4 regions of the Janthinobacterium sp. FT14W genome follow, and region 1 is predicted to be linked to each of the others. Evidence: predicted binding sites of a transcription regulator. Region 1 holds the regulator's gene; each other region holds the start of a gene.
The links. The regulator sigma-54, encoded in region 1, starts transcription at its own class of promoters, with help from an activator protein. The targets are predictions, from matches to a motif close to TGGCANGNAANCTGCTTT.

Region 1 (4,211 bases):
TGGCTGCATCGACATCATCCAGGCTGGCGGGCTGCCAGCGCGGCGCATTGTCCTTGTCGACCACGAGCGCGCGCACGCCTTCGATCACTTCGCCATGTTCGAAATTGTGGCGCACCACCGTGCGCTCGAGGCGCAGGCAGTCGGCCACGCCCAGGCGGGCGCCCCGTTGCAGCAATTCCAGGGTCACCGACATCATCAGCGGCGAACGCAGGCGCATGGCCGCCAGGGCCTTGCCGGCAAACGCGCTGTCGTCCTGCGCCAGCGACGCCATGATGGCCGCCACGGAAGGAGCGCTGAAATGGCGGTCCAGCGCCGCGCGCGCCGTGGCCAGCGCAGAAACGCCCGCCTGGGACTGGAATGGCGCGGCCAGGGCCTGGATGGCGACCGGCAAGCCTTCACCGGGCGTCGATTCGAACAGGGCCAGCAGCGCCCCCATCTGCGCCTCGGGCAGGTACACATCGGCCAGGCCCGTGTACAGGGCGTCGGCCGCGTTGATCGTCAAGCCCGTCAAGCCCAGGTACAGGCCCAGCTGGCCGGCCAGGCGGGACAGGAAATAACTGCCGCCCACGTCCGGGAACAAGCCGATATTGACTTCAGGCATGGCCATGCGCGTGCGGTCCGTGACGATGCGCAGGCGGTTGCCGGGCCCGGCTTGCGCCACGCCCATGCCGCCGCCCATCACCACGCCGTCCATCACGGCGATATACGGTTTCGGATAGAAATGAATTACATGGTTGAGCGCATATTCTTCCGTAAAGAAATCTTCCAGCTGGGCGCTGCCACCTTGCGGCGTGGCCCGGCCCGCATCGTAAAAGAAACGGATGTCGCCACCGGCGCACAGGGCTTTTTCACTGCTGGAACGGATCACCACGGCGTCTACCTGCGGATCGTCGCGCCAGGCCAGCAACACGGCGCTCAGGGCGCGCACCATGTCCAGCGAGAGGGAATTCAAGGCTTTCGGGCGGTCGAGCACGATGTGGCCCGTGCGGTTGCGGATGGAGGTCTGGACGAAGTCGCTCATGGCAGGATGGAAAGTAGTAAGTATGGGAACATTCTAGCGCCTTCGGACGGAACATTGCGTTCCCATGACGCGGCCCGGCAAGGGCGACGGGCGCAAAAAAGGGCGCAATGCGCGCCCTTAGTTGATCACAGCCGGTTGAAAGTCGCGGCCCGCTCAGGCGGCGGCGAATTCTTCTTCCGAGCTGTCTGGCAGATGCTTGATCGCCTCTTTACCGTGCCCTTGCACTTTGGTTTTGTACTTCATCACTTGCCTGTCGAGCTTGTCGATCAGGGTATCGATCGCGGCATACAAGTCTTGCGCCAGGCTTTCCACATAGACGGTCTTGCCGCTCAGACGCAGATTGACTTCGGCCTTTTGACGTTTTTCTTTCTCTTTGAGGTTATCCACGGTCAGAATCACGGCGATATCGATGACTTGATCGAAATGACGTTTCACGCGCTCCAGCTTCGTTTGTACGTATTCACGGATGGCTGGTGTCACTTCAAGATGATGTCCGCTGATGGTGAGATTCATACACACTCCTAAAGATGATCGGGTTCGTGCGGTCCATCGTATCCGGCCCGCAGAGGAACCGAAAAAAACTTACAAACACTTACGCAGGCTCACTGGCGGAATTTTTAATGCTTCCCGGTATTTGGCAACAGTACGTCGCGCAATCACCATGCCTTGTTCCCCCAGCATGTCCGCAATCTTACTGTCGGATAAAGGATTTTTAGGGTCTTCTGCTCCTGTCAGTTGCACGATCAATGCCCGTATCGCCGTCGATGACGCTTCGCCCCCCGCTTCGGTGGCGACGTGGCTACCAAAGAAATATTTCAACTCGAACATGCCGTGCGGGGTCAGCATGTACTTTTGAGTTGTTACCCGCGAGATAGTACTCTCGTGTAAACCCAGTGTATCAGCTATTTCACGGAGCACAAGGGGACGCATGGCAACGGCCCCATGCGAGAAAAAGTTCTTTTGTCTTTCTACTATCGCCTGTGCCACGCGCAGTATCGTGTCGAAGCGCTGGCGCATATTCTTGATCAGCCACTTGGCTTCCTGCAGCTGTGCACCCATGGCCCCCTCCCCCTTGCCCTGCTTGAGCAAGTTGGCGTACATGGCATTGACGCGCAGGCGCGGCATGACGTCGTTGTTCAAGGTGACTTGCCAGCCATTGCGGGCGCGCTTGACGACGACGTCGGGCACCACATAGTCAGACACGTCGGAGGCAAACACGGCGCCCGGATGCGGATTGCACTGGCGAATCACCGTCTGCGCTTCGCGCAAGTCCTCATCGTCGCAATCGAGGGCTTTTTTCAGCTTGTTGAAATCGCGCTGGGCAAACCAGGCCAGGTGCTTTTCCACGATGACGAGGGCCATGCGCCGCGTCACCATGGCGATATGGGGCAAACGCTTGATTTGCAGCGCCAGGCATTCGGACGCATTGCGCGCGCCCACGCCCGGCGGATCGAAACTTTGCAGCAGGGACAAGGCCGTGCGCAGCTCGTCGACGTCGATTTCCAGCTCTTGCGGCAAGCGCGCCAGGATGTCGTCGAGCGCCTCTTCCAGGTAGCCATTGTCGTCGAGCGCGTCGATGATCAGCTCGACCAGCGCGCGGTCGCGCAATTCGAGCACCGTCACGCGCATCTGCTCCATCAGATGCTCGCGCAGGGTGCAGTGATGGGCTTCGAGTTGTGGGCGGGAATCTTCGTCGTCGGGCGTCTTGCTCCGGCTCGCGTCGCTCCAGTCGCTGTCGCCGCCGTCCGCGGCGGCCGGGCCCTCGCCCGCCTCGCCGTCAAAGGTTTCCCCTTCGGCCGGCGCCGCAGGCGCTTCCTGGCCTGGCGGCTGGGGCGGCGCTTCGGCCGGCGCGGCCGTGGAACTCAGGGCGCCGTCGGACAGCAGGCGCAGCGAACGGTCGAGCGGATCATCGAGGCGCTCGAGCAAAGGATTGTCCGTCAGCAATTGCTCTAATTCCTGGTGCAATTCCAGGGTAGACAATTGCAACAGGCGTATCGATTGCTGCAACTGCGGCGTCAGTGCCAAATGCTGCGAAGTGCGCAGCTGCAATGATTGTTTCATTGGCTCACATACGGAAGTGTTCGCCCAGATAGACCCGGCGTACCGACTCGTTCGCGATGATGTCGTCGGGGCGTCCCGACGCCAGCACCGAGCCCTGGTTGATGATGTAGGCACGGTCGCAAATACCCAGCGTCTCGCGCACATTATGATCGGTGATCAGCACGCCGATATTGCGCTCCTTCAAGAAACGCACGATGCGCTGGATTTCGATCACGGCGATCGGATCGACGCCGGCGAACGGCTCGTCCAGCAGCACGAAACGGGGATCGGTGGCCAGCGCGCGGGCGATTTCCACGCGGCGGCGCTCGCCGCCCGACAGCGACAGCGCCTGGTTTTCGCGCAACTTCTCAATCTGCAAATCGGCCAGCAGTTTATCCAGGCGCACCTCGATCTCGGCCTTCGTCAGCGGACGGCCTTCGACGGTCTGGATTTCCAGCACGGCGCGGATATTGTCTTCCACCGTCAGCTTGCGGAAGACGGAGGCTTCCTGCGGCAGATACGACAAGCCCATCTGCGCGCGGCGGTGGATCGGCAGGCTGGAGATGTCCACGCCGCTGATATCGATGCTGCCGCCATCGGACGGCACCAGGCCGACGATCATGTAGAACGAGGTGGTCTTGCCGGCGCCGTTCGGGCCCAGCAGCCCCACCACTTCGCCGCATTCGACTTGCAGCGAGACATCATGCACGACCTGGCGCTTGCCATAGGTTTTTTGCAGCCCGCGAACGATCAGGGTACTGCCGCAACGTGTATTGTCCATTATTTCTTTCCTGGCGCAGGCGTGGCCGGCGCTTTCTCCGCCGCCGGTGCCTTGGTCTTCGGCTGGATCACCATGCGCACGCTGCCGCCGTCCGGGGTGCTGGTGCCGCTGTCGGAATTTTCCATCGTAAACACTTCCTTGCGGCTGTCATACGAGATGAAGGCGCCGTTGGCCACGTCCGTCGGCTTCGTGCCTTCCAGGCGCGTCAGCTTGGCCTTGGAAAACAGTTTCACCACTTCCGTCTTGTTGTTGTATTCCACGCGCTCCGCTTCGCCTTCCACCCACAGGTCGCCCGCGCCATCGCGCTTCTGGCGGAAGGTGGCCAGCTTGCCGGGATCTGCCCAGAAGGTGATGAACTGGTAGCCTTGC
Region 2 (4,211 bases), on a different contig from region 1:
CAGGCGCCGCGCGATGCCCCGCCTGGCGTGGACGGCACTGCGCGGCCCGGCGTCAGGCGGGCTGCCGATCGTACCTGTCGGGATGGCATGCATAAGCCAGGCGGCCTCCCACGGAAAAATGAACCAGCGCCTGCCCATGTTAGCGCGCGGCGGCGCCATGCCGGTTGACGCAGATCACGCCACATTCACGCGACATCTGATCCAGATCAACTCCCGTCCCGCCCCCCCGCCCACAATACAGGTTTTCCAGCGGCGCCTCCCCTGCCCACGGGATGTGCCTGCCACCCACGAAAAAGCGCGATCGGACTCGCATCCGCTTGCCTGCCGTTCCGGAGCCAACCATGTACAAGACCATCCTCATGTATGCCGACCAGTTTTCCGGCTTCGAGCGGCGCCTGGAAGTGGCGGCGGCGCTGGCGCGCGACTACGATGCCCACCTGATCGGCACCACGGCCAGCGGCGGCGCACAGCTCGACTACATCGTCTTCGGCGCGGCCACGTTGGCGCCGCCGCCACCGCTCGACTATGAACCGCTGCGCGCGGCGGCGAGGGAGCAGCTGCTGCGCTTCGACAGCCATTGTCAGCGCCTTGGCGTGCTCTCCTATGAAACCCGCTTCCAGGACAGCCGCGCCGCCGATGCGCTATTCCTGCAATCGCTGTACTGCGACCTGCTCATCACCGGCCAAGGCGACCTGAGCGATCCGGGGCTCCTCTGGTCGGCACGCCTGCCCGGCTACCTGGCACTGCACTGCCCGCGTCCCCTGCTCGTCATTCCCGACACCGCCGATGCCGCCACGGTGCCCGGCCGCTCCATCGTCATCGGCTGGAACGCGAGCGCGGCTGCCAGCCGCGCCGTGGCGGACGCCATGCCCCTGTTGCTGCGTGCGCAGCGCGTGCAGGTCGTCGTACTCAATCCACGCCAGCGATTCGGCCAGCATGGCGACGAGCCGGGCGCCGACCTGGCGACCTACCTGGCGCGCCATGGCGTGCGGGTGGAAGTGAGCTGCCGCGACACGGCCGAGGAATGCGGCGCGGCCCTGTGCAGGCACGCCCAGGACAACGGTGCCGACCTGATCGTCGCAGGGGCGTATGGGCACAGCCGCTTCCACGAGTGGGTGGCGGGTGGCACGACACGCCATTTGCTCACTCAGGCCAGGCTGCCTGTCCTCCTGTCGCACTGATGATATCGTGTAGCGAGATGATGCATGCAACGGCTGTTTAAAAATCGTTTTCATGCAGGCCATTTACTCGCGCGGCGGCTGGTAGCGTACGCCGCCCATCCGGATGTCCTGGTGCTGGCCTTGCCCCGTGGCGGCGTGCCCGTAGCCTACATGGTGGCGCGCGAGCTGGACGCGGCCCTCGATATCTTGATGGTGCGCAAACTCGGGCAGCCAAGCCAGCCAGAATATGCCCTGGGCGCCGTTTCGGGCAATGAGATATGCTTCCTGCGCCGGGACAAGATCAAGTCATCCGGAACGGACATGGCAACGGTGCACGCCATGATCGACCGGGAAAAAGCGGAACTGTCAAGGCGCGAGATTCTGTATCGCGCCGACAGGCCCGCCCTGCCGCTTCACCACAAAATTGTCATTTTGGTGGATGACGGCGTTGCGACCGGTTCGAGCATGTACATGGCGATTCGTTCCGCCCGCTCCATGAAACCGGCAAAGATCATCGTCGCCACTCCCGTCGCTCCCCGCGCAAGCCGCAAAGTACTAGCCCGCATCGCCGATGAAGTGGCATGTCTGCACTCACCGCTCTCATTCATCTCTGTAGGCGAATGGTATGAAGACTTTCGGCAAGTCAGCGACACAGCCGTCATGCATTTGCTTGAAAGGCGCTGGACGCAGTTAACTCAAGCAGAGGGGGCCAGGCATTCAGGGGTACGTGTTTTCCCATGTCGCCAATAAGCAATTGGTCTTGGAGTACACTCCACTTCCTGGGAAGGATACTTTCGAATGAAGAAGAGCCCAGCAAGCAGACCAATGCCTAACAAGGCAAGAGTCCCTGGCTCGTCTATTACTTCAATGCGTATATTGGATATCACAATGTGTGCCTGAGATGGCACGTCCGATACAAATGCCCAACCCATTGCCATGTCAAAGCCTTGAAAGGGCGCTAGATCTATCACGATGGATTTTATTATATCGATTCTTGGCACAAAATAAAGTCGCGCCACATCCCGCTCGGTAGCCCCCCAATGAGTTACCCACTGGCCTTGGGGGAAAATTCTGAAGGCCAAGAGATCGTACGTCGGATCGATCGTAGAAGGATCTGCCATATAGTCAAGGTCATAACTAATCCTTAGAGTCTTTTGCGATATATTAAAATCGTTGGTGTAGTACTCGAATACGTCACTTGTATCGGTAATCTGCAGATCCGGCCCACCAACGCCATTTAAATATTTATTTTTATAAGATAGATATTGCTTCAAATCTATTTCGTTGGAAACGGAGGCAAAGCAAATGCACGCAGACATCGATACGATGATGAAAAACATCAATTTTATGATGTTCATGATTTTTCCTTTCAACATACTCTTCGAAAATACGGGAATTTTCTTCGGCGATTGTGCAGCTGCTTAGCCATATGCAAAATCAATGCCCTACCCTGGAAAAAATTACAAGAGTCTGTTTACAAAGGAGATTTTAAAAAGCAACGTGACATTCAAGCATGCATGTGTAAAAATCATCGGCACTGAGAATGGAGCCATGCTGAATCACAATAAATACTGAAGGAAGAGTAAAATATTTTCCTTTGTTAATCGAAATGCGCCAATCAGCATCATGGGTATAGTACGCATGGCATTCTGGAGAATAAATTTTTCACAGTCGAACACTTCCCTGTCTGCTTCCACCCGGCACTTGCCTGTCCAGCCACTCTCTCCAGAGCTGAAATGCCTACCCGTGGCAATTCAGACGGGTGGCTGACAGTCCCATCGCACGGATAGCATGGGTGCCGGCATCAGGTTCCCCCCTCCCTTGTTGAACGCCAGGCCGATGGGTTCCGGCAGGGCCAGAAGGACCGCATGCTGCGTCATGAAGGCGGCAGACTTGCTGATGTTGCTGGCGATCTGCGCCCGCGTCCTCCCCTTCGACAGTTCGCGGCCAATGTAATTGGTCATTTCCCGCACCATCAGCTCGTTACGCCGCAGATTTTCCACTGCCGAAGGCAAAGCGCCACATCGGGGGGCGACATTCGGCACGGGTCGTGTGAACACCGCACGACTCAAATTTGTACTATCGAAACACCTCGCTAAAAGGGGCAATTTCGACTGGAGGCATGCAGTTGGCCCGGCAACAATAGTGGAAATCACCGTTGCCACGAAAGCCGAAATATGGAACCACGATCCCCTTCTTTCGCATCGACCTGGCTTCTAGCCATGCTCCAAGGACAGACCTATGACCAGATCGCAGCGCGGTTTCGTGTCACGAAGTCGACGGTATCCAAATCGGTTGCTGATTTAGCGCGAGACCTGCAATCCGTCGTAGGTGTAATCGGCATCGACGAAGACAGTGCTCCCACTGCCCACGTGATACGAGCCCATGCAAAAGATTACCTGGAGGCGCTGGAACATTTCGTGCCGCTGGCAAAACCTGCGGGCACATCATCCCTGTTGCGGTTTCGAAGGACGCGTATCGACAAACCACCATCGTAGGCAACCGAGTGGATGTCTGCTCCCCAGTCGAATTGCTCCTGGCAGCCAAAGGGTTTCGCTGTAATTGGCATGTATTTCGTGTCTTAGAAAGTTTGTTGAGCATTGCTGCAAAACGATTTATGGCAACTCGGCCGGTGCTGACACGCATGGGCAGCGGCCGTTTCTGGCCGATAGAGGACAATCAGAATAGCGCAGTGTACGAGGCCGTTGCTGAGAAAGTAAATGAGAAAAATGTCAGGCGCGGCCTACGCCAGCGTGATGTGAAAACGGCCGCAGAAAGCGGCCGTATTGTTGAGGCTAGGCGGCGGAAGAAAAATCCCATTGCCCCAAGTTTGCCCCAAGTTCGTATTTTGGCAGGATGCGAAATCCTAAGTTATTGAATACAAACGAAAATTTTGGTGGGAAGTGCAAGTTTCGAACTTGCGACCCCTGCAGTGTGAATGCAGTGCTCTACCCCTGAGCTAACCTCCCGAAGCGAGGCGAATTATCGCATAGGTGTTGCGGCATCTGCAAGGGCTGGCGAGAGGAAATTTAGCGTGCTCCGCTTTTTTCT
Region 3 (4,211 bases), on a different contig from region 1:
CGTGCAGGCTGGTCAGGGCTACTTTTGCCGTGAACCCATATGCCAAGTTCGAATCCAGCGACACTTCCATACCCTGGCGCAAGGTTTTGCTGGCATTGCGGTAGCTGGTGCGTCCGCCGCTCGATTGATCGACCACCAGCTCGTCGCTGGTCTTGATCTGGAACACGGCCGCATTCACATGCGTGTTGTTGTTGATCCTGGCCTTGACGCCCGCTTCCAGGTTGGTGCTGGTGGCCGGCTTCAAGTTGAAATTGAAGCCGCCGGCCGTACCCGAGTAAAACAGTTCGTTCAGGGTGGGCGCTTCGAAGCCGCGCGCGGCGCTGGCGTACACGTTGACGTTGGGCGTCAGTTTATACAGCAGACCCAGCACCGGCGTCGTATGGCTGAATTCCAGGCTGCCGCTGTCGTCGCCATTGCTGAGGAAGTGGTCGCTGACGGAGACTTTCATCTTGCTGTAGCGCAAACCGGCGCTGAGCAGCCATGGCCCGCTTTGCCATTCCGTCTGGATATACGGATCGAGGCTGGAGACGACATCCTGCTCGTCGCGGCGCAGCTTGCCTTTCACGCCAAACGTGTCGCCGATGAAATTTTCATAGCCGGTGCGGTCGTCGCTGGAGCGGCCGTAGTCGATGCCGATGGTCGTGCTCAGCTTGCCGCCGGCCAACTGGTTCACGTGCAGCCAGTTGGTGTCGATGCCGTAGAACTGACGCTGGAAATCGACCACGCCGCCCGAATGCTTGGCTGGCGCCTGGAAACCCTTGTTGAAGGCCTGATATTGAATCACGTCGCGGTTGCCGCCATACATCGTCACGTGCAGGCGGTCGTCGCCGAACGCTTGTTCGTAGGTGGCGCCGATCTGCTGATGGTCGATGCTCTTGCGCGTGTTGTAGCGGTCAGCCAGGGTGCGTTTCGGATTTTGCGTGTCGCTCGCATCGATTTCGCCGGCGCGCGGGTCGCGGGCAAACGTGGCCCAGGTGGCGCCCAGCGGATCTTGCGTATTTCCCTGATGCAGGCTGTTGGCGACGATGGTCAGCTTGCTGTCCGCATTCGGCTTGACAGTGATCTTGCCGAACGCCTGTTCGCGCGTGGCGGCGCTGTGGTTGCGGAAGCCATCCGTGCGGAAGCGCGAACCGTCGAGTACGTAGCCGATGCCGCCTGCCTGGCCTTGCGCCGAGAGATCGACCTTGCTGGTGCCGTAGCTGCCGCCCGTCACGTCCAGCTCGACGGAGGGCGGATTTTGCCCATCCTTGGAAAACAGCTGGATCACGCCGCCCGAGTGGTTGCCGTAGATGGCAGAAAACGGTCCCCGCAGCACTTCGATGCGCTCGGCCGTATCGAGGTTGAACGTGGCGGCCTGGCCCTGGCCATCGGGCATGCTGGCCGGAATGCCATCGCTGATCAGCTTGACGCCGCGCACGCCGAAGGCCGAACGGGCGCCGAAGCCCCGTGACGAGATCTGCAAGTCTTGCGCATAGTTCTGGCGGTTCTGCACGACCAGGCCCGGCACGGCGGCCAGCGCTTCCGACGCGTTGACGCGAATTTGCCCATCCTGGATGCGGGCGCTGTCGATCACGTCGATGGATGCCGGCACTTCCTGGCTGGGGTGGGCGATGCGGCTGCCGCTGACGACCACCGTATCCATCAGTTGCCCATTGGCGGGGGCTGCTGCCTCGGCGGCAAAGACGTGGGGGGCCAGGGCGGCGCTGCCGGCGGCAAACAGGCTGGCAATGGTGTTCAGGCGGAAACGATGCTGCATGCTGATTCTCCAAGGTGAATAAAAGCCTGCTTGAGCGCGTGTGCGGCACAGGTCTGCATAGTCTTATCAAGCAATATGCCTGCCATGTCTCCATTGGTGGGTTGAAATTATACGCTTGTCAGTGGCACGGCGTTTGCATGCAGCCATCGTCACTTGCGCCGCTCCCGCGCGCTTTTCCTGTGTTTTGCCATTGAAAAGGTGATTATGCCCAACTTCTTCTCGCGCTTGCGCCAGGTTTGCTGGCTGCTGCCTGCGCTCGCCAGCACTGCCATCCAGGCCGCCCCGTTTGCCTATGTTCCCAACGAAAAATCGGGCACCTTGAGCGTGATCGACACGGCGACCGACCAGGTGGTGCGCCAGATTGCGGCCGGAAAACGTCCGCGCGGCATCGCCGCCGACCCCAGCGGACGGCAATTGTTTGTCACGGATGCGGCCAGCAGCGCTTTGCTGCTGATCGATAACGGCGCGGGCGCACCCCTGCGCACGGTGACGCTGGGCAAGTCGCCCGAGGGCGTCAGCGCTTCCCGCGATGGTAAATACGTGGCCGTGGCCGTCGAGGAAAACAATAGCGTGGCCTTGCTCGATGGCCAGACGGGCGTCTTGCTCGCAGATATCAAGGTGCAAGGGCGCAACCCGGAACATGCCGTGTTCAGCCCCGATGGGCATTGGCTGCTGGTCAGCGCGGAAGAGGCCGAGCAAGTCGATGTCATTGATGTAGCGCAACGCCGCCAGGTGGTGTCCATCGCCGTGGGCCTGCGCCCGCGCGGCATCGGCTTCAGCCCCGATTCGGGCCGCGCCTACGTGGCGTGCGAACTGGTCAATGCCGTCTACGTGCTCGACATGGTCACGCGCAAGGCTGTTGCCACTATTCCCGCGGGCAAGAATGCGAATGGCATTGCCGTCCATCCCGGCGGCAAGCAAGTGTATGTATCGAATGGCACGGACGGTACGGTCATGGTCATCGATACGGCCAGCAACAAGGTGACGGCGACGATTCCCGTCGGCAAGCGCCCCTGGAATATGGCCATCACGGCCGATGGTGCCAAGTTGTACGTGGCCAATGGCCGCTCGAACAGCGTTTCCGTCATCGACACGGCCGGCGCACGCAAGGTGGCCGACATTGCCGTGGGTGAATTGCCATGGGGCGTGGTGATTCGCTAGCCCGCATGGAACAGGTGTTCCAGTCTGGCACACCTGTTCCATTGTGCAGCGGCTGCGGGGCCGCGCAGGGCAAGGAGGGTGCTGGCCCGGATTGCAACAGCCTGCTTCAGCCTTGTTCAAAATGCAAACAGCGCCACGCCCTCCTTTCATGCCCCGGGCATGCGAGGAAAAGCGGGCCGGTATGGACGCCACGCCCTTGTAACGAGGGTAAAACCCGCTAAGTTTGTAATGGGACGGCGAGCTGGCACGGCATTTGCGAAAGACTCCGTGTACTCACCCCATCTGTACCAGGACGTTTAATTTTAATTAAGTAATTCCATTCTAATTAACCCGATAGAGGACGACATGAATCTCGCAGACATCAGCAAACTGGGCGTAGCCAATCCCTTCAAACAACGCTATGACAATTACATTGGCGGCAAATTCGTTGCACCAGTAAAAGGTGAATACTTTCCTAATATTACCCCGATCACGGGCTTGCCGTTTTGCGAAATCGCCCGTTCCACGACGGAAGACGTCGAGCTGGCGCTGGACGCCGCACACGCCGCCAAGGAGGCATGGGGCAAGACTTCGCCGGCCGAGCGCGCCAATATCCTGAACCGCATCGCCGACCGCATCGAACAGAACCTGAGCCTGATCGCGACGGCGGAAACCATCGACAATGGCAAACCGATCCGCGAAACGATGAATGCCGACATTCCGCTGGCCATCGACCATTTCCGTTACTTCGCCGGTTGCATCCGCGCGCAGGAGGGTTCCGTCGCACAAATCGATGCGGAAACCTATGCCTATCACTACCATGAGCCGCTGGGCGTCGTGGGCCAGATCATCCCGTGGAATTTCCCCATCCTGATGGCCGTGTGGAAACTGGCACCTGCCCTGGCGGCAGGCAATTGCGTGGTGCTCAAGCCTGCCGAGCAGACACCTGCGTCCATCATGGTGTTGGTCGAGCTGATCGGCGACTTGCTGCCGCCGGGCGTATTGAACATCATCAACGGTTTCGGCCTGGAAGCGGGCAAGCCGCTGGCGTCGAGCAAGCGCATCGCCAAGATCGCCTTTACGGGCGAAACGGGCACGGGCCGCTTGATCATGGGCTACGCGGCGCAAAACCTGATTCCCGTCACCCTGGAACTGGGCGGCAAGTCGCCGAACATCTTCTTTGAAGACGTGATGGATGCGGACGACGATTATTTCGACAAGTGCCTGGAAGGTTTTGCGATGTTTGCGCTGAATCAAGGTGAGGTATGCACCTGCCCATCGCGCGTGCTGATCCAGGAATCGATCTACGAGAAAT
Region 4 (4,211 bases), on a different contig from region 1:
GGGTGGCGTGGCGGATGGTGAGCTGCATCAGGCCGCCAGGGGAACGAGGAAGTCGCGGCTGACCCGGTTGCCCAGGTCATAGATATTTTCCAGAAATTGCGTCAAGGTATGGTGCAAGCCCGCCTTCATGATGTCGTCGATATGGCCGAATTTCAGCTCCGCATGCAGTTTGCCGGCAAACCGCTCCGTATCGGCCGACACGTCGTTGCGGATATGTCTTAAATTTTCCACCACGTCATCCATGCAGGCGAGCAGGGACCTGGGCATGTCGCCGCGCAGCATCAGCAATTCCGCCACCCGTGCCGGCGTGATCACGTCGCGGTAGACCTTGCGGTAGATTTCGAAGCCGGAAACGGAGCGCAGCAGGGCTGCCCAGTAGTAGAAATCGCGCTGGGCGACGTCTTGCGACGTGTCGCGCGCGCCGTGGAACTTCACGTCGAGGATGCGCGCCGTGTTGTCGGCCCGCTCCAGGAAGGTGCCCAGGCGGATGAAGTGGATGGCTTCGTCCTTCAGCATGGTGCCCAGGGTCACGCCGCGCGACAGGTGCGAGCGGTACTTGACCCATTCGAAGAACTGGCTGGGGTCCGTTTCCAGCAGATTGCTTTTCAGGCGCTTCTGCATGTCGAGCCAGGTGGCGTTCTGGATTTCCCACACTTCCGTCGTCAGGGTGCCCCGCACGGCGCGGGCGTTTTCGCGCGCGCCCGTCAGGCAGGCCAGGATGGAGGACGGGTTGTTCGGGTCGCGCACCATGAAGTCGAGCACGTCGCGCGTGTGGAAGCGGCCGTATTTGTGGTCGTACGCGCTTTGCAGCTCGGAAATACCCAGGGTGGCGCGCCAGCCCTGTTCCGCGTCCTGCTCGGACTGGGGCAGCATCGACGTTTGCATGTTGACGTCCAGCATGCGCGCCGTGTTTTCCGCGCGCTCCGTGTAGCGGGCCATCCAGAACAAATGATCGGCAGTACGGCTCAGCATGTTTTTTCTCCTAATTCCGATGATGCGGGTTCCAGCACCCAGGTATCCTTGGTGCCGCCCCCTTGCGAGGAATTGACCACCAGCGAGCCTTCACCGAGGGCCACGCGGGTCAGGCCGCCCGGCACCATGGAAATCGTCTTGCCGGACAGCACGAACGGACGCAGATCGATGTGGCGCGGCGCAATGCCGGCCTCGACATACGTGGGGCAGGCGGACAGGGCGAGTGTCGGCTGGGCGATGTAGCCGCCCGGATTGGCCAGCAGGCGCTGGCGGAAGTCCTCGATCTGCGCCAGGCTGGACGCGGGGCCCACCAGCATGCCATAGCCGCCTGCGCCATGCACTTCCTTGACGACCAGTTTCGCCAGATTCGCCAGCACGTAGGACAGGTCGGCCGGTTTGCGGCACTGGTAGGTGGGCACGTTGTTCAAGATCGGTTCCTGCGACAGGTAGAACTTGATCATGTCGGGCACGAACGGGTAGATGGACTTGTCGTCGGCCACGCCCGTGCCGATGGCGTTCGCCAAGGTCACCCGTCCGGCGCGGTAGACGGACAGCAGGCCCGGCACGCCCAAGGAGGAATCGGAGCGGAAGGCCAGCGGGTCGAGGAAATCGTCGTCGACCCGGCGGTAGATCACGTCCACGCGCTTCGGTCCCCGCGTGGTGCGCATGTACACGGAGTTGTCGTTGACAAACAAGTCCTTGCCTTCCACCAGTTCCACGCCCATCTGCTGGGCCAGGAACGCGTGCTCGAAGTAGGCGGAGTTGTACATGCCGGGCGTCATGACGACGACCGTGGGGTCATCCACGCCCATGGGGGCGACGGAGCGCAGGTTGTCGAGCAGCATGTCCGGATAGTGGTCGACGGGGGCGATGCGGTTGCGGGCGAACAGTTCCGGGAACAAGCGCATCATCATCTTGCGGTCTTCCAGCATGTAGGACACGCCGGAGGGCACCCTTAAATTGTCTTCCAGCACGTAGAATTCGCCCTGGCCCGCGCGCACGATGTCGACGCCCGCGATGTGGGCGTAAATGTCGGAAGCGACGGCGATGCCCTGCATTTCCGGGCGGTACTGGGCATTCCTGTAGATTTGCTCGGCCGGAATGATGCCCGCCTTGATGATGTTTTGCTCATGATATATATCATGGATGAACATGTTCAAGGCTTGCACCCTTTGCACCAGGCCCGTCTGCATCTGCGCCCATTCGGCGGCGGGGATGATGCGGGGGATGGTATCGAAGGGGATCAGGCGTTCCGTGCCGGCATCGTCGCCATACACGGCAAACGTGATGCCGACCCGGCGGAACGTCAGGTCGGCTTCGGCCCGCTTGCGGGCGATGATCTCGGGGGATTGCTGCGCCAGCCAGTTGCTGAATTCACGATAGTGTGCGCGTACCTTGCCGTCCGTACCCACGTCATTTGCAGTCATTTCATTGAAAAAATTTGCCATGTTGTGATGTCCCTTGAGCCGTGTCCGGGTATAGCTCAGCAGGAAGCGTGCCAACAGGGCAGGCGCGAACCGGTATAAATATGACCACTTTTGTGGCGTTGCGCCATCTGTCGCACCGACTTGGTGCGCTAGCTGTCACTGTTGGGGGCGCCAGGGGGCTGGACGAAGGGACGGCAATCGACGGGCACGTCGAAGATGAAGCTGGTGCCCGTTTCCGGCGCGCTGTCGACGGCGATGCTGCCGCCGTGGCTTTCGGCCACATTCTGCACGAAGGGCAGGCCGATGCCCCAGCCGGGCGCGGGGCTGTCGTTCTCGCGGCGCAGGTAGTCGAAGATGCGTTCGGCCTGTTCCGGCGCGATGGCGTGGCCGCCGTTGTGGACGGTAATGAACAGGCGTTCGTGGGTCGCTTCCACGCGCACGCCGATGGGGCCGTCGTCGCCGTACTTGAGGGCATTGCCCAGCAGGTTTTCCAGTGCGCGCCGCAGCGAGTTCTCGCACCACCAGCCCGTGACGGATTGCCCTTGAACATGGCATTTGCCGGGCCGCTGCAGGTTGACCTGGCCAGCCACGGCCTGCACCAGGGGCAGCACGTCGAACCGGCTCAGCGCCAATGGCAGCCGCTGGCCCTGGTGGTAGCTGAGGCTATCGAGCAATTCCTCGATCATGCCATCGAGCCGTTTGCTGTGTTCGGTGATCTTGTGCGCGAGCGCCGCCACCCGTTCCGGCTCCGCCGGCCGCAGCAGCAACTGGGCGCTGGTGCTGATCACGGCCAGCGGGTTGCGCATGTCGTGCGACAGGCCGGCCGCGATGCTGCGCCGGAAGCCTTCGTGCATGCTGGTAAACTCGCGTATCGATTCGCGGATGCCCGAATCGATCGATTCGTTGATCACCTGCCAGTCCTTGCTGCGCAGGGTAATGCCGGCCTCATGCGCGACGGCGGCAAAGCAGTCGCGGAAGATCTGGTATTCCTGGATCACCTGTTCCGGCCCGTAATTGGTCATGCGCGCCCGTTCATTGCCATGCACGGCGGGCACGTTGCTGTTGCTGGCCGCGTTTTCGCGCGGGTGGCCCGGCGTGAGGGCTTCGGCCAGGTTGTCGAAGAAGGCCGGCAAAGTATTGATGAGTATGGGCGTGAGCAACTGGTCCGCGCCCCGTACGCTGGCGCGCACGCGCTGTTCCCATGCACCGAGGACGGCGTCGCGCATGGCAAAGATGCGCTGTGCGCGCTGCAGCGGATGGCGCGCGTATGCCTGGCGACCCGTGTGACGATCAGTGGCAATATTCACCGGAACTCCCTGAGAGGAATGGCTATGCTCCTGATAGTATGCGCCTAATCCGCGGCCGGGGAAACGCCTTATTGCCCAGTATCGGCCTGCCGCAAGGCCGCATGCAGGCGGAAAAGCGCCGCTGACCACTCGCTCAGGGAAAAGTTCTGTGGGTCATCATGACCATTCGCAAAGCCCGTATCGAGCACGGCGTGGAAGGCGGGGATCAGCCACGTGCCCCTGCGCACGCTGGCGGCGATATACAGCAGGGCCAGGCGCTCGTATTGCGCGGGCGTGAAGCCGGGATCGGGCGCCAGGCCGTCGTTGCCCTTGCCGCCGCCGGGCACGGAGTTGCGCGGCTGCACCAGTTCCACGTGCAGGAACAGCCCCGTCAGCGACGGCTTGTCCTTTTCCAGCTTGCTGGCGTAGCCTGGCGTGCCGAAGTCGCGCACTTGCAGGGAGCCGCCCAGGCGGTTCACGTAGACATGGCCTTTCGGCCCGCTACCGAGCGCAGGGTTACGTATAT

Region 2: GCN74_RS26735 (PEP-CTERM sorting domain-containing protein) is a predicted target of sigma-54. The motif match lies at 2,589-2,606, and genes of this name have one in related genera.
Region 3: GCN74_RS26425 (beta-propeller fold lactonase family protein) is a predicted target of sigma-54. The motif match lies at 1,879-1,896, and genes of this name have one in related genera.
Region 4: GCN74_RS05500 (circularly permuted type 2 ATP-grasp protein) is a predicted target of sigma-54. The motif match lies at 2,456-2,473, and genes of this name have one in related genera.

The regions. Positions count from the first base shown of each region.
Region 1 is NZ_WFLL01000013.1:66,970-71,180, forward strand. It holds gene GCN74_RS11440 (enoyl-CoA hydratase/isomerase family protein) at 1-1,021, opposite strand, end outside; gene hpf (ribosome hibernation-promoting factor, HPF/YfiA family) at 1,175-1,534, opposite strand; gene GCN74_RS11450 (RNA polymerase factor sigma-54) at 1,604-3,082, opposite strand; gene lptB (LPS export ABC transporter ATP-binding protein) at 3,087-3,842, opposite strand; gene lptA (lipopolysaccharide transport periplasmic protein LptA) at 3,842-4,211, opposite strand, start outside.
Region 2 is NZ_WFLL01000070.1:17,283-21,493, reverse strand. It holds partial or broken gene GCN74_RS26750 (efflux RND transporter periplasmic adaptor subunit) at 1-93, opposite strand, end outside; gene GCN74_RS26745 (universal stress protein) at 342-1,181, shown strand; gene GCN74_RS26740 (phosphoribosyltransferase) at 1,206-1,910, shown strand; gene GCN74_RS26735 (PEP-CTERM sorting domain-containing protein) at 1,856-2,518, opposite strand; gene GCN74_RS26730 (hypothetical protein) at 2,915-3,124, opposite strand; gene GCN74_RS26725 (hypothetical protein) at 3,338-3,658, shown strand; gene GCN74_RS26720 (hypothetical protein) at 3,754-4,038, shown strand; tRNA gene GCN74_RS26715 (tRNA-Val) at 4,055-4,129, opposite strand; gene dnaQ (DNA polymerase III subunit epsilon) at 4,211-4,211, opposite strand, start outside.
Region 3 is NZ_WFLL01000067.1:9,994-14,204, reverse strand. It holds gene GCN74_RS26430 (TonB-dependent receptor family protein) at 1-1,756, opposite strand, end outside; gene GCN74_RS26425 (beta-propeller fold lactonase family protein) at 1,961-2,917, shown strand; gene adh (aldehyde dehydrogenase) at 3,263-4,211, shown strand, end outside.
Region 4 is NZ_WFLL01000005.1:43,090-47,300, forward strand. It holds gene GCN74_RS05490 (transglutaminase family protein) at 1-28, opposite strand, end outside; gene GCN74_RS05495 (alpha-E domain-containing protein) at 28-972, opposite strand; gene GCN74_RS05500 (circularly permuted type 2 ATP-grasp protein) at 966-2,420, opposite strand; gene GCN74_RS05505 (sensor histidine kinase) at 2,549-3,706, opposite strand; gene GCN74_RS05510 (hypothetical protein) at 3,775-4,211, opposite strand, start outside.